3 regions of the Duganella sp. HH101 genome follow, and region 1 is predicted to be linked to each of the others. Evidence: predicted binding sites of a transcription regulator. Region 1 holds the regulator's gene; each other region holds the start of a gene.

Region 1 (4,547 bases):
GCCGGCGGCCGGCAGCGGCGCCTCGCAGGTCAGCAGCGGGAAGGCGGCCGGCTTGGAATCGGCCGGGGCCGACGGCGTCGGCCGCAGCGGCACGGTGGCGGCCGGCGCGCGCAGCGCCATCGGCCGCGGGCGCTGGTCGATGACGATGTCGGGGCAGGCGGGGGCGGCGATCAGCACGCGCGCCACGGCGGCGCCTTGCTCGCCCAGCACCACGTACGAGGAAAAGGCCGGCGGCTGGCCGACGGTGGCGCAGCCGGCCAGCAGGGCGGCCAGCGAGGCGGCAACCAGGGCGGCGGGCAGCGCGGGCGCGCGGCGCGAAGGCCGCCGCAAGGGCTGGGAAAAGGGCAGGGAAAAAGGCAGGGAAAAGGGCACGGGGTCTCCAGCAGGGCAATCCGGTAATTTACCATGCCCTCGCGCGGCGGCGATCGGTGCGACAATATGTGGATTCCACATTCCGAGTTGCCCGCCATGACCCCACGCCGCCCGCTAGCCCTGCTGTTCGACCTTGACGATACCCTGTGGCCGATCGGCCCGGTGATCGCGGCGGCGGAAACCAGCTGGCACGCCTGGCTGGCCGCGCACGCGCCCGAGGTGGCGCAGCGCTACAGCGTGGCCGAGCTGCGGGCCCGCCGCATGGCGCTGCTGGAGCAGCGGCCGGAACTGGTGGTCGACCTGTACCAGCTGCGCCGCGTGGCGCTGGAACAAGTCTTCGCCGAGACCGGCGCCGACGCCGCCCACATCGACGGCGCCATGCGGCACTTCCACGAACGCCGCAACGCCGTTACGCCGTTCGACGACGTGGCGGCCGGGCTGGCCGCGCTGCAGGGCATGCTGCGGCTGGGCGTGATCACCAACGGCAACGCCGACCTTGAAGTCATCGGCCTGCACCACCATTTCGACACCGTGCTGGCCTCGTCGCGCTTCGGCCGTGCCAAGCCCGACCCGTCGATCTTCCTGGCCGCCTGCGCGGCGATGGGCGTGGCGCCGGCGGACGCCGTCTACGTCGGCGACGACCTGCGGCTGGACGTGCAGGGCGCGCAGCGCGCCGGCCTGCGGGCGGTGTGGATGAACCGGGGCGGCAGCGCCGCGCACCTGGAGGCGGGCATCGCGCCGGACGCCATCTGTGCCGGTTTTGACGAACTTCTGGCCTGGGTGCGCGGGCAAATGCAGCATTGACGCCACGCGGCGGCCCCCAGCGCCCGCAGAGCGTGCATAATAAGAGGAACTACCATTAGTAAATGACCATGCAACTCGATACCCGCGCACAAACCTTGCTCAAGGCCTTAGTCGAACGCTACATCGCGGACGGCCAGCCGGTGGGCTCGCGCGCCCTGTCCAAGATCTCCGGCCTGGACCTGTCGCCGGCGACCATCCGCAACATCATGGCCGACCTGGAGGAGCTGGGCTACGTCGCCAGTCCCCACACCTCGGCCGGCCGGGTGCCGACGCCGCGCGGCTACCGCATCTTCGTCGACACGCTGCTCACCGTGCAGCACCTGGACGAACAGTCGGTCGAAGGCCGCATGCGGCTGCAGGCGCCGCAGCCGCAGAAAATGATAGCCAACGCGGCGCAGATGCTGTCGTCGCTGTCGCAGTTCGCCGGCGTCGTGCTGAGCCCGCGGCGCGAATCGGTGTTCCAGCAGATCGAGTTTTTGCGGCTGGGCGAGAAGCGCATCCTGCTGGTGATCGTCGGCCCGACCGGCGACGTGCAGAACCGCCTGCTGCTGACCGACGCCGACTACAGTCCGGCGCAGCTGGTGCAGTCGGCCAACTACATCAACCAGAACTACGGCGGCCTGGCCTTCGACGAAGTGCACACGCGCCTGCAGAACGAAGTGCGCCAGCTGCGCGACGACATGGGCCGGCTGATGCAGGCGGCGGTGGAGGCCGGCAGCGAGGCGATGGCGGACAATTCGGACGACATGGTCATCGCCGGCGAGCGCAACCTGCTGTCGGTCAGCGACCTGTCGTCGAACATGACGTCGCTGCGGCAGATGTTCGACATGTTCGAGCAGAAGACGGGATTGATGCAGCTGCTCGACGTGTCGAGCAAGGCCAGCGGCGTGCAGATCTACATCGGCGGCGAATCGAGCCTGGTGCCGATGGACGAGATGAGCGTGGTGACGGCGCCGTACACGGCCAACGGCAAGATCGTCGGCACGCTGGGCGTGATCGGCCCGACGCGCATGGCTTACGAGCGGGTGATACCGATCGTCGACATCACGGCCAAGCTGCTGTCGAACGCCTTGAGCCACAATTAAAAAAAGCCCCGACGGGGCTTTTTTTTATGGCCGGTGCGGGCAGGCGGTCTTGGTGCAGTTGCCGTAGATCGCCAGCGCGTGCTCGGCGATCTTGAAGCCGCGCTCCTTGGCCACCAGTTGCTGGCGGCTTTCGATTTCCTCGTCGAAGAATTCTTCAACCCGGCCGCAATCGAGGCACACCAGGTGGTCGTGGTGCGAACCCTCGTTCAGCTCGAAAATGGCCTTGCCCGTTTCGAAGTGGTTGCGGTTCAGCAGGCCGGCCTGCTCGAACTGGGTCAGCACCCGGTACACGGTGGCCAGGCCCACGTCCATATTGTCGGCCAGCAGGATCTTGTAGACATCCTCGGCGGTCAGGTGGCGCACCTCGCTGTTCTGGAAGATGTCCAGGATTTTGAGGCGTGGCAGCGTGGCTTTGAGGCCGCTGGCCTTCAGGTCGGTCGGATTGTTGCCCATGGTGGAGACTCTTAGTAGTGGTTGGCGATAGCTAGCCCACAGTTTAACGCACTCCGGCTGCCGCCGCAGCTTTCCTTCCCCGGCGGCGCGGCCCCGCGTGAAATTTACATTTGCAATGTTTTACAATTAATCTTTATAAAACAAGGACATAGTTGCCGATTTGCTGGATAATGCCATCTCTCCGAGTGCCCGCGCAGCCCCATGTCGCACCTTGTGCTTTATGATATAGCGTTTTTCGGCACTTCCGCTCGATCAGATTGAGGACAACCATGCGCGTCACCCAGGCTTTATCGCAGTCTTTGTTGCACCGTTTCACCCGCCGCGCGCCCTTGCTCGCCGGCGCTGTTTGCGTCGCGCTGGCCGCGGGCGGCTGTGCATCCAACACCACGCTGGGCGAGAAATCGACCGAAGTGAAAGAAACCGGCACCACGCTGGACGCCAACAAGGGCGCGCAAACCACCACCATCACCCAGTTCCAGAAGTTCATGTGGTTCTTCTCGCCGTATCGTCCGGACATCCAGCAGGGTAACTTCGTCTCCGAGGAAATGCTGTCCCAGCTCAAGCTCGGCATGACGCGCGAGCAGGTGCGCTTCATCTTCGGCACCGCGCTGCTGGCCGACCCCTTCCACGCCGACCGCTGGGACTACGCGTTCCGCATGGCCAAGGGCAATGGCGAAATCACCACCAGCCGCGTGATCGTGTTCTTCGACAAGGACGGCAAGGTGGCGCGCTGGGAAGGCGGCAACCTGCCGACCGAAAAAGACTACATCGCCCGCATCGCCGGCCCGGCGCCCAAGGTCAAGAAAGACTTGAACACGCCGGACGCGCGCCCGGTGGGCAATACCTCGCCGATTCCGGCCGGCAGCGACAACGCCGCCGCCTCGCCGGTGGGCATCACGGTGAACAACGACAAGAAATAAGCACGAGGACAGACGCATGACAGACCTGAACATCGCCATCGCCGGCGCCGGCGGCCGCATGGGCCGCATCCTGATCGAAGCGGTGCAGGACGCGCCGGACGCGCGCCTGTCCGGCGCGCTGGACCGCGCGGGCTCGGCCAACATCGGCAGCGACGCCGCCGCCTTCCTCGGCAAGCCGGCCGGCGTGTTGGTCGAAGCGGAACTGGCCAAGGGCCTGGCCGGCGCCCAGTTCCTGATCGACTTCACCCGTCCCGAAGGCACGCTGGAGCACCTGGCGTATTGCGCCGAGCATGGCATCAAGATGATCATCGGCACCACCGGCTTCGACGAAGCAGGCAAGGCCGCCATCGCCGAAGCGGCCAAGAAAACCGCCATCGTGTTCTCGCCCAACTTCAGCGTCGGCGTCAACGTCACGCTCAAGCTGCTGCAACAGGCGGCCAAGGCGCTGTCGACCGGCTACGACATCGAAGTGATCGAAGCCCACCACCGCCACAAGGTCGACGCGCCGTCCGGCACCGCGCTGAAGATGGGCGAAGTGCTGGCCGACGCGCTGGGCCGCGATTTGAAGGATTGCGCCGTCTACGCCCGCGAAGGCGTGACCGGCGAGCGCGACCCGTCGTCGATCGGCTTCGCCACCATCCGTGGCGGCGACATCGTCGGCGACCACACGGTGCTGTTCGCCGGCACCGGCGAGCGCATCGAGATCAGCCACAAGTCCAGCAGCCGCGTGACCTACGCCCACGGCTCGCTGCGCGCCTGCCGCTTCCTGGCCGACAAGGCGACCGGCCTGTACGACATGAACGACGTGCTGGCGCTGAACTGATGACGCCCAACCACTTCACCCTCGCGAGCTACTGGGAGCAGGGCGACACCATCAGCCACCTGGTGGCGCTGGTGCTGCTGGCGATGTCGC
Region 2 (4,547 bases), on a different contig from region 1:
CCGCCGCCGGCTGAAATCTTGTCATTCCAGTAGCATAAACAGGCCGCCGCGCCGCGCTCTGGTAAAATACCCGCATTTCCCCGTGTCCGGCGCTGCCGGACATCAGCTTGAAGCGCCCCCAACCACATATCCATGTTTAGTTTCTTCAAGAAAAAACCCGTCGCCCCCGAAGTGCCCGTGGCGCCCGCGCCAGCCGCGGCACCACTCCCGTCCCCGGCAGCCGTAGCGTCCGACCTGCCCGACCTGCCCGATCTGCTGCCCATCGAGGAACCCGCGCCCAAGCTGTCGTGGATGTCGCGCCTGAAGGCCGGCCTGTCCAAGACGTCGAGCAACCTGTCCATCCTGTTCGTCGGCGCCAAGATCGACGACGCGCTCTATGAAGAGCTGGAAGCGGCGCTGCTGATGTCCGACGCCGGCATCGACGCCACCGAATACCTGCTGACCGCGCTGAAACAAAAGGTCAAGGACGACAAGCTGCTCGACGCCGCCGCCGTCAAGGCCGCGCTCAAGCTGCTGATGATCGAGCTGCTGACGCCGCTGCAACGCCCGTTCGAACTGGGCCGCCACCAGCCGACCGTGATGATGATCGCCGGCGTCAACGGCGCCGGCAAGACCACCACCATCGGCAAGCTGGCCAAGCACATGCAGTCGCACGGCCAGTCCGTGCTGCTGGCCGCCGGCGACACCTTCCGCGCCGCCGCCCGCGAACAGCTGATGGTCTGGGGCCAGCGCAACAACATCACCGTGATCTCGCAAGCTTCCGGCGACCCGGCAGCGGTGTCCTTCGACGCCGTCCAGTCCGGCAAGGCCAAGGGCCTGGACGTGGTGATGATCGACACCGCCGGCCGCCTGCCGACCCAGCTGCACCTGATGGAAGAGCTGAAAAAGATCAAGCGCGTGATCGGCAAGGGCCTCGATGGCGCCCCGCACGAGACACTGCTGGTCATCGACGGCAACACCGGCCAGAATGCGCTGGCCCAGGTCAAGGCCTTCGACGACGCCCTGCAGCTGACCGGCCTGGTGATCACCAAGCTGGACGGCACCGCCAAGGGCGGCGTGCTGGCCGCCATCGCCCGCGTGCGCCCGGTGCCGGTCTACTTCATCGGCATCGGCGAGAAGATCGAAGACCTGCAACCCTTCGTCGCCGCCGAATTCGTCGACGCCCTGCTGGGATAAGCCCTCTCCATGATCGAATTCCGTAACGTCTCGAAACACTATGGAGCCGACACCACGGCGCTGCGCGATATCTCGCTGACCGTCGCCAAGGGCGAGCTGGTGTTCCTGGCCGGCCCCTCGGGCGCCGGCAAGTCCACGCTGCTGAAGATGATCGCCGCCATGGAGCGCCCCAGCGCCGGCCAGGTCATCGTCAACGGCCAGGACATCGCCCGCATCAAGCCGGCCGCCGTGCCCTTCCTGCGCCGCAACCTCGGCCTGATCTTCCAGCAGCAGCGCCTGCTGACCGACCGCTCCATCCTGGCCAACGTCATGCTGCCGCTGCTGGTGACGGGCGCCTCGCGCACCCAGGCCGAACAGCGCGCCCGCGCCGCGCTCGACAAGGTCGGCCTGCTCGACCGCGCCGACGCCCAGCCGCTGGCCCTGTCCGGCGGCGAACAGCAGCGGGTATCGATCGCGCGCGCCATCGTCAACCGGCCGCAGGTGATCCTGGCCGACGAGCCCACCGCCAACCTCGACCGCGCCAGCGCCGACAAGGTGCTCGACGCGCTCAAGGCCTTCCACTCGGTCGGCGTCACCTGCCTGATTTCCAGCCACGACGAGCAGATGCTGGACGCCGCCGCGCGCGTGATCCACCTCAAGCAAGGTCAACTGGAGGTGGCGGCATGACGCTCTGGTTCCGCCAACACCGCTACGCGCTGGCCGCGGCCCTGGTGCACCTGCGCCGCTCGCCGGCCGGCTTTTTGTTCAACATATTGGTGGTGGCGATCGCGCTGGCCCTGCCGTTCGCCGGCCTGACCCTGCTCGACAATGTGCGCCCCATGTCGGAGCAGCTGTCGGTCGATCCCGAAATCAGCGTCTTCCTCAAGCAGGACACCCCGCGCGAGCAGGCCGAGGCGCTGGCCGTGTCGCTGCGCCAGACGGTGCGCCAGACAGTGAGCGACCCGCAGGCCAAGATCGTCTTCACCCCGCGCGAAAAAGCGCTCGACCAGCTCAAGGACAAGAGCGGCCTGGCCGACGTGCTGACCACGCTGGGTGAAAACCCGCTGCCCGACAGCTACGTGCTCAAACTCGACGCCTTCCGCAATGCCCAGGCCGGCGGCGACGTCGACCAGCTGGCCGAACAGATCCGCGCCCTGCCCGGCGTCGACACGGTGCAGGTCGATTCGGCCTGGGTCAAGCGCCTGGCGGCCCTGCTCAACGTGCTGCGCCTGGCCCTGCTGCTGCTGGCGGCCACGCTGGGCACGGTGGTGGTGGCGGTGATCTTCAACACCATCCGCCTGCAGGTGATGACCCAGCGCGAGGAAATCCTGGTGTCCAAGCTGATCGGCGCCACCGACAGCTTCATCCACCGTCCCTTCTATTACACCGGTGCGCTGCTGGGCCTGTGCGCGGGCGGCGTGGCGCTGGGCGCCGTGTCGCTGGCGCTGCAGCCGCTCAACCTGGCGATTGCAGAATTCGCAAGATTGTATGCGTCCGAATTCCAGCTGGCGCCGCTGCCGCCGCTGGCCATGGGCGGCCTGCTGGCCCTGTCCGCCGGCCTCGGCCTCATCGGCGCCCTGCTGTCCGTGCAGCGCCACCTGTCCCGCCTGAACTGATCCCCCCCCTTCCGTGCGCCTCCGCACGGAAGCGGTCTTGCGCCGCGCCTACCATTAAGTCAGGCCTAAGCTCCGACGCGCATGCTTGATTAAACACTGTCATGATGCTGATTAACCTCATAGTTTTTTGCTATGGAATGAATTAATATCTGGTGATTGGCACTCATCCAAGGAGAGTGCTAATATATGTGTACTGAAGAGCAAAAGAGTTCTCTACAGCAATTTTGAAACATTGAGACTAAGCAATATCATCGAGCGAAGGAATGAAAATGACTATGATGTCCGCACCGACCGCATTGGTACCAGCCACCAATAGCGCCCTGGGACTCGGGTTCACTGGCAACCTGGGCAACCTGGACGCCTACATTTCGGCCGTCAACCGCCTGCCGATGTTGACGCACGACGATGAAGTCTCGCTGGCCAAGCGCCTGCAGGAAAAGAACGACCTGGGCGCCGCCCAGGAGCTGGTGCTGTCGCACCTGCGCCTGGTGGTGTCGATCGCGCGCGGCTATCTGGGCTACGGCCTGCCGCACGCCGACCTGATCCAGGAAGGCAATATCGGCCTGATGAAAGCCGTCAAGCGCTTCGACCCCGACCAGGGCGTGCGCCTGGTGTCGTACGCGATGCACTGGATCAAGGCCGAGATGCACGAGTACATCCTGAAGAACTGGCGCCTGGTCAAAGTGGCCACCACCAAGGCCCAGCGCAAGCTGTTCTTCAACCTGCGCAGCCACAAGACCGGCCTGGACGCGATGACGCCTACGCAAATCGACAGCCTGGCCAAGCTGCTGGACGTCAAGCGCGAAGAAGTGATCGAGATGGAAACCCGCCTGAGCGGCCGCGACATCGCGCTGGAATCGCCGAACGACGACGAAGACGACAAGTTCGCGCCGATCGCCTACCTGTCGTCCGAAGCCAGCGAGCCGACCCGCGTGCTGGAAGCGGAGCAGGTGACGCGCCTGCAATCGGAAGGCCTGGAAGAAGCGCTGGGCAAGCTGGACGCCCGTTCGCGCCGCATCGTCGAAGCCCGCTGGCTGGCCAATGACGACGGTTCCGGCGCCACGCTGCACACGCTGGCGGAAGAATTCGGCGTCTCCGCCGAGCGCATCCGCCAGATCGAAGTGGCCGCGCTGAAGAAAATGAAGGGCGCACTGGCGGCCTACGTATAAACCGCCGTGCGTTAAAAAAGCCGCCCGGTTTGCACCGCGCGGCTTTTTTTTGCTTGCTGGTTCTTGTTTATTATTGCTTGTTAGGCCGCCAGGCCCTGCGCCAGCAATTCGCCGACCAGCTGGTTCAGGTCGATGTCGCGTTCCTTGGCCTGGGCATGCAGCTGCTGCACCAGGTCGCCGTTCAGCTTAACCGCGAACGGCACCAGCCCCAGCGCCTGGTCGCGCTTGCGCTGTTCACGCTTGTCGACCACTTCGGCCACCTTGCCGAAGCTGGCGGCGCCAGGGGCGGACATCTGGCCCATTAATTTTTTAGCGTCGCTTTTCGCCATGCCGGTCTTTTTCATTTTGTTCGATCAATGTGATTCAGGGCCCCCATTCTACGGCACGCAAGCGGAAGTTTGACGTGGCGCGGTAAATCCGCGTTTCGTGCGACGCCACAGTGATCTTTTTGCTAAGCTTGCCGTCTACTTCGAAGGAAGAGGTAATTATGAAAACCACCCTACTGCGGCAACTGATCATCCTGCCGCTGCTGATCGCCGCGATGGCCTTGCTGCATGCCTGCGGCGCCGCGTCCGCCGTCGGCCGCGCCGGCGCCGCGCCGTCGCAA
Region 3 (4,547 bases), on a different contig from region 1:
CCATGCCGCCCATGCCACCCATACCGCCCATGCCGCCGGCAGCTTTGTCTTCGGTGACTTCAGCGATCATGCAATCGGTGGTCAGCATCAGGCCAGCGATCGATGCTGCGTTTTGCAGTGCCGAGCGGGTGACTTTAGCTGGGTCCAGAACGCCCATTTCAACCATGTCGCCATAGGTGCCGTTGGCGGCGTTGTAACCGTAGTTACCTTTGCCGGCCAGAACCGCTGCAACCACCACCGAAGCTTCTTCGCCGGCGTTTTGAACGATCATGCGCAGTGGCTCTTCCATGGCGCGCAGAACGATCTTGATACCTGCGTCCTGGTCCGGGTTGTCGCCTTTGACGTTCAGAGCAGCACGAGCGCGCAGCAGGGCTACGCCGCCGCCTGGCACGATGCCTTCTTCCACGGCAGCGCGGGTAGCGTGCAGTGCATCTTCAACGCGGGCTTTCTTCTCTTTCATTTCAACTTCGGTGGCTGCACCGACTTTGATCACTGCAACGCCGCCGGCCAGCTTGGCCACGCGCTCTTGCAGTTTTTCACGGTCGTAGTCCGAGGTCGCTTCTTCGATCTGCACGCGGATTTGCTTGACGCGGCCTTCGATGCCTTCAGCGCGGCCAGCACCGTCGATGACGATGGTGTTTTCCTTGCCGATTTCGATACGCTTGGCCTGGCCCAGTTCTTCCAGGGTGATTTTTTCCAGGGTCATGCCGACTTCTTCAGCAACCACTTGACCGCCGGTCAGGATTGCGATGTCTTCCAGCATGGCCTTGCGACGGTCGCCGAAGCCTGGGGCTTTGACTGCGCAGGTTTTCAGGATGCCGCGGATGTTGTTCACAACCAGGGTCGCCAGTGCTTCGCCTTCGATGTCTTCAGCGATGATCAGCAGTGGACGGCCGGCTTTAGCGACTTGTTCCAGTACCGGCAGCAGATCGCGGATGTTCGAGATTTTCTTGTCGCACAGCAGGACGAATGGATTGTCCAGGATGGCAACTTGCTTCTCTTGGTTGTTGATGAAGTATGGCGACAGGTAGCCGCGGTCGAACTGCATACCTTCAACGATGTCCAGCTCGTCGTTCAGCGACTTGCCGTCTTCCACGGTGATGACGCCTTCCTTGCCGACTTTTTCCATCGCTTCAGCGATGCGGTCGCCGATCGACGAATCCGAGTTGGCGGAGATCGAGCCAACCTGGGCGATTTCCTTGGTGGTGGTGCATGGACGGGCGATGATGGCGATCTGCTCGACGGTGGCAGCAACGGCCTTGTCGATGCCGCGCTTCAGGTCCATCGGGTTCATGCCGGCGGCCACGAACTTCATGCCTTCGCGCACGATGGCTTGTGCCAGCACGGTCGCGGTGGTGGTGCCGTCGCCGGCGTTGTCGCTGGTGCGGGAAGCAACTTCCTTGACCATTTGCGCGCCCATGTTCTGCAGCTTGTCTTTCAGTTCGACTTCTTTAGCGACCGACACGCCGTCCTTGGTGACGGTAGGGGCGCCGAAGGAACGCTCCAGCACGACGTTGCGGCCTTTAGGGCCCAGGGTGACTTTCACTGCGTTGGCCAGGACGTTGACGCCTTCAACCATTTTGGCGCGCGCTGCGTCGCCGAAAATTACTTCTTTAGCTGCCATGTTGTTTCTCCAGAATTAGGTGATGAGTGCAAACGTGCGTGTCAATTACTTGACGACGATTGCCATGATGTCTTCTTCGCGCATGACCATCAGTTCTTGACCGTCAACTTTGACGGTCTGGCCGGCGTATTTGCCGAACAGAACGCGGTCGCCTACTTTGACATCCAGAGGACGGACTTTGCCGTCTTCCAGAATCTTGCCATTGCCGACGGCGAGCACTTCGCCTTGATCCGGTTTTTCAGCGGCCGCATCAGGGATGATCAGGCCGGACGCAGTTTTGGTTTCCTGGTCGAGGCGTTTGACGATTACGCGATCGTTCAAAGGGCGAAGGTTCATACAAAACTCCTTAAAATTAACAATGGTACTGTTTGTTGCCGCATCAACAAGATTGCTGCGGCGGAAAGTTTGGCCGAGAGCGCTGTTAGCACTCCCTTGGAACGAGTGCCAATTATAGGGACGGTATTAGCCTATTTCAAGACATACTTGCTGAATTGATGTGATTGGCCTGGCTCAGGCGGCGGGCAGGGTCAGGCTGAAACGTACCTGGCCCGGCTCCGCATCGGCCAGGGAGAGGCTGCCGCCGTGGGCGACGGCGATGTCGCGCGCCAGCGACAAACCCAGCCCGACCCCGTCGACGCGGCGCTGGTGGGCGTGGTCGGCCCGGTAGAAGCGGTCGAACAGGCGGTGATGATGCTCTGGGGCAATGCCGTGCGATGCATTGGCGACGTCGATCCGCCATTGCTCGCCCTGGCGCCGGACCGACAGCGCGATCCAGCCGCCCGGCAGCCCGTACTTGATGGCATTGCTGACCAGGTTTTGTAACACCTGGCGCAACAGGTCGGCGTCGCCGCGCACGGCGATGTGTTCGGGCAGGTCCAGGCGGACGGCCCGTTCCGCGTCCAGCAGGCCGATGTCTTCGGCCAGCTCGTCCAGCGTCGGGCGCAGGTCGAGCGGGCAAGGGGGGATGGCCAATTGGCCGGCGTCGGCGCGCGCCAACAGCAGCAGCTTGCGCACGATGCTGTCCAGCCGCCGCACTTCATCCAGCATATTGGCCAGACCTTCCTCCAGCACCGGATCGGCTGCGGCGCTGGCGCGGGCGAAGCTGCGTTCCAGCTCGCCCTGCAGGATGGTCAGCGGCGTGCGCAGTTCGTGGGCGGCGTCGCCGGAAAAGCGCGCCGATTGCAGGAAGCTGCGCTGCAGCCGCTCCAGCATGGCGTTGTAGACGCTGATCATCTGGGCGAATTCCAGGTCTTCCTCGGCGGCCGAGACCCGCTGGTCCAGCTCGCTCGCGGTCAGCCCCACCATGACGCCGGTCAGGTGCTCCACCGGCCGCATCGCGCGCCCGGCCAGATACCAGGCCAGCGCGCCCATGGCCACGGCCAGCACGCCGATGGCGGCCGCGAAACGGGTCAGGCTGGCGCGCACCTGGGCATCCGACAGGCTGCGGTTGACGGCCACCCAGATCGTCACCGAGCCTTGCACGGCGCTGCCTATGCGCCAGCTCTGACCGGCGCCGTCGACGGTGTGCAGGCCGGGGCCGCGCGGCAGCTCGGCGCCGCCGAGCCAGCGCTGCCAGGCCGGGCTGCGGTACAGCGGGCCGTTGGCGGCATCCTCCACCAGCAGCAGGGCATACGTCTCCGGACCGCTGGCGGCCGGGGCGAAGCCGCTGAAGCTGGCGTTGAGCTGGGCGTCGGTGGCCGGCCACAGGGCCAGCGGCGTGGCCTGGAAGCCGGGGCCGGCCAGGTGGGCCGACAGCATGCGGTCGATGATGTCGGCGCGGCGGTGGATGATGGTGTAGCTGGCCATCGCGTACAGCAGGATGATGGCGGCCAGCGCGGTCAGGGTGGAGCCGAGGGCGATGCGCAGCCGGAACGAGCGCAGGCGCGGCCAGTGCGCTGTCACGCCGGCTCGTCCGGCTTGCGCAGGCGGTAGCCGACGCCGCGCACCGCTTCGATGGCTACTTGGTCGGGCAGTTCCAGCTTCTTGCGCAGGCGCTGGATGCACACATCGACCATATTGGTCTGTGGCTTGAAGTCGTAGCCCCACACATGTTCGAGGATCTGGGTGCGGGTGTAGACCCGGCCGGGCGAGCGCAGCAGGTATTCCAGCAGGTTGATTTCGCGCGCGGTCAGCTCGACGGCGCGGCCGTCGACCTCGGCCACCCGGCTCAGGCGGTCCAGCCGCAGCGGCCCCAGCGTCAGCACATTCTGCCGCTCGCCGCTCACGCGCCGCAGCAGCGCGTGGATGCGGGCCACCAGTTCTTCCACGTAGAAGGGCTTGGCCAGGTAATCGTCGGCGCCCAGGTTGAGGCCGGTCAGGCGGTCGTCCAGCTCGTTGCGTGCGGTCAGCAGGATGACCGGCACGTTGCGCCCCTCGCGCCGCATGGCCTTGAGGATGGACAGGCCGTCGCGGCCGGGCACCATCACGTCCAGCAAGACCACGTCGTAGTCGCGCGACAGCGCGTAATCGTAGCCAAGGTTGCCATCTTCGCAATGGTCGACCAGGAAGCCGTGTTCGCGCAGGCCGGCGCACACAAAACTGGCGATGCGTTGTTCATCTTCTACTAAAAGCGCTTTCATGGCGGCATTGTCGGCGCTGGCCCGGCCGCCGTCAATGCTGGTCCTAAATTACAACATTGTAATTTTCCGGTTTGCCAAGCTGTCATTTGGTCTTGATTTAATGCAAGTGTGTCAAACCATAACAAGGGGTAAAGATGAGTATCGGTAGCTGGTTGAAGAAAAATGTGGTGAAACCCATCGTCAAGGTGGTCGACAAGGTCGGCGACACCGTCAAGGACCTGGGCAGCGACCTGAACGGCATCGGTGATGCCTTCGATGCGGTGGGCAACGACATCGCGGCGGCCGCCAAGAAGATCAGCGAACTGGGCTATACCAAGAAAAGCCTGGGCAACGGCGACAATAAT

Evidence for each region. The regulator HrcA, encoded in region 1, represses chaperone genes, less so after heat shock. The targets are predictions, from matches to a motif close to TTAGCACTCNNNNNNNNNGAGTGCTAA.
Region 2: a site for HrcA is predicted at 2,928-2,954, ahead of rpoH (RNA polymerase sigma factor RpoH). Genes of this name have one in related genera too.
Region 3: a site for HrcA is predicted at 2,046-2,072, ahead of groES (co-chaperone GroES). Genes of this name have one in related genera too.

What each region holds. Positions count from the first base shown of each region.
Region 1 covers NZ_LRON01000011.1:16-4,562, forward strand. Annotated here, with positions in the region: partial or broken gene DUGA2_RS17985 (serine/threonine protein phosphatase) at 1-372, opposite strand, end outside; gene DUGA2_RS17990 (HAD family hydrolase) at 469-1,176, shown strand; gene hrcA (heat-inducible transcriptional repressor HrcA) at 1,245-2,261, shown strand; gene fur (ferric iron uptake transcriptional regulator) at 2,286-2,714, opposite strand; gene DUGA2_RS18005 (outer membrane protein assembly factor BamE) at 2,984-3,634, shown strand; gene dapB (4-hydroxy-tetrahydrodipicolinate reductase) at 3,651-4,457, shown strand; gene DUGA2_RS18015 (MotA/TolQ/ExbB proton channel family protein) at 4,457-4,547, shown strand, end outside.
Region 2 covers NZ_LRON01000002.1:93,357-97,903, reverse strand. Annotated here, with positions in the region: gene DUGA2_RS03275 (MerR family transcriptional regulator) at 1-14, shown strand, start outside; gene ftsY (signal recognition particle-docking protein FtsY) at 133-1,176, shown strand; gene DUGA2_RS03265 (cell division ATP-binding protein FtsE) at 1,186-1,842, shown strand; gene ftsX (permease-like cell division protein FtsX) at 1,839-2,771, shown strand; gene rpoH (RNA polymerase sigma factor RpoH) at 3,041-3,940, shown strand; gene DUGA2_RS03250 (hypothetical protein) at 4,021-4,284, opposite strand; gene DUGA2_RS03245 (hypothetical protein) at 4,428-4,547, shown strand, end outside.
Region 3 covers NZ_LRON01000005.1:163,454-168,000, forward strand. Annotated here, with positions in the region: gene groL (chaperonin GroEL) at 1-1,624, opposite strand, end outside; gene groES (co-chaperone GroES) at 1,670-1,960, opposite strand; gene DUGA2_RS10305 (ATP-binding protein) at 2,135-3,526, opposite strand; gene DUGA2_RS10310 (response regulator transcription factor) at 3,523-4,203, opposite strand; gene DUGA2_RS10315 (S-layer family protein) at 4,338-4,547, shown strand, end outside.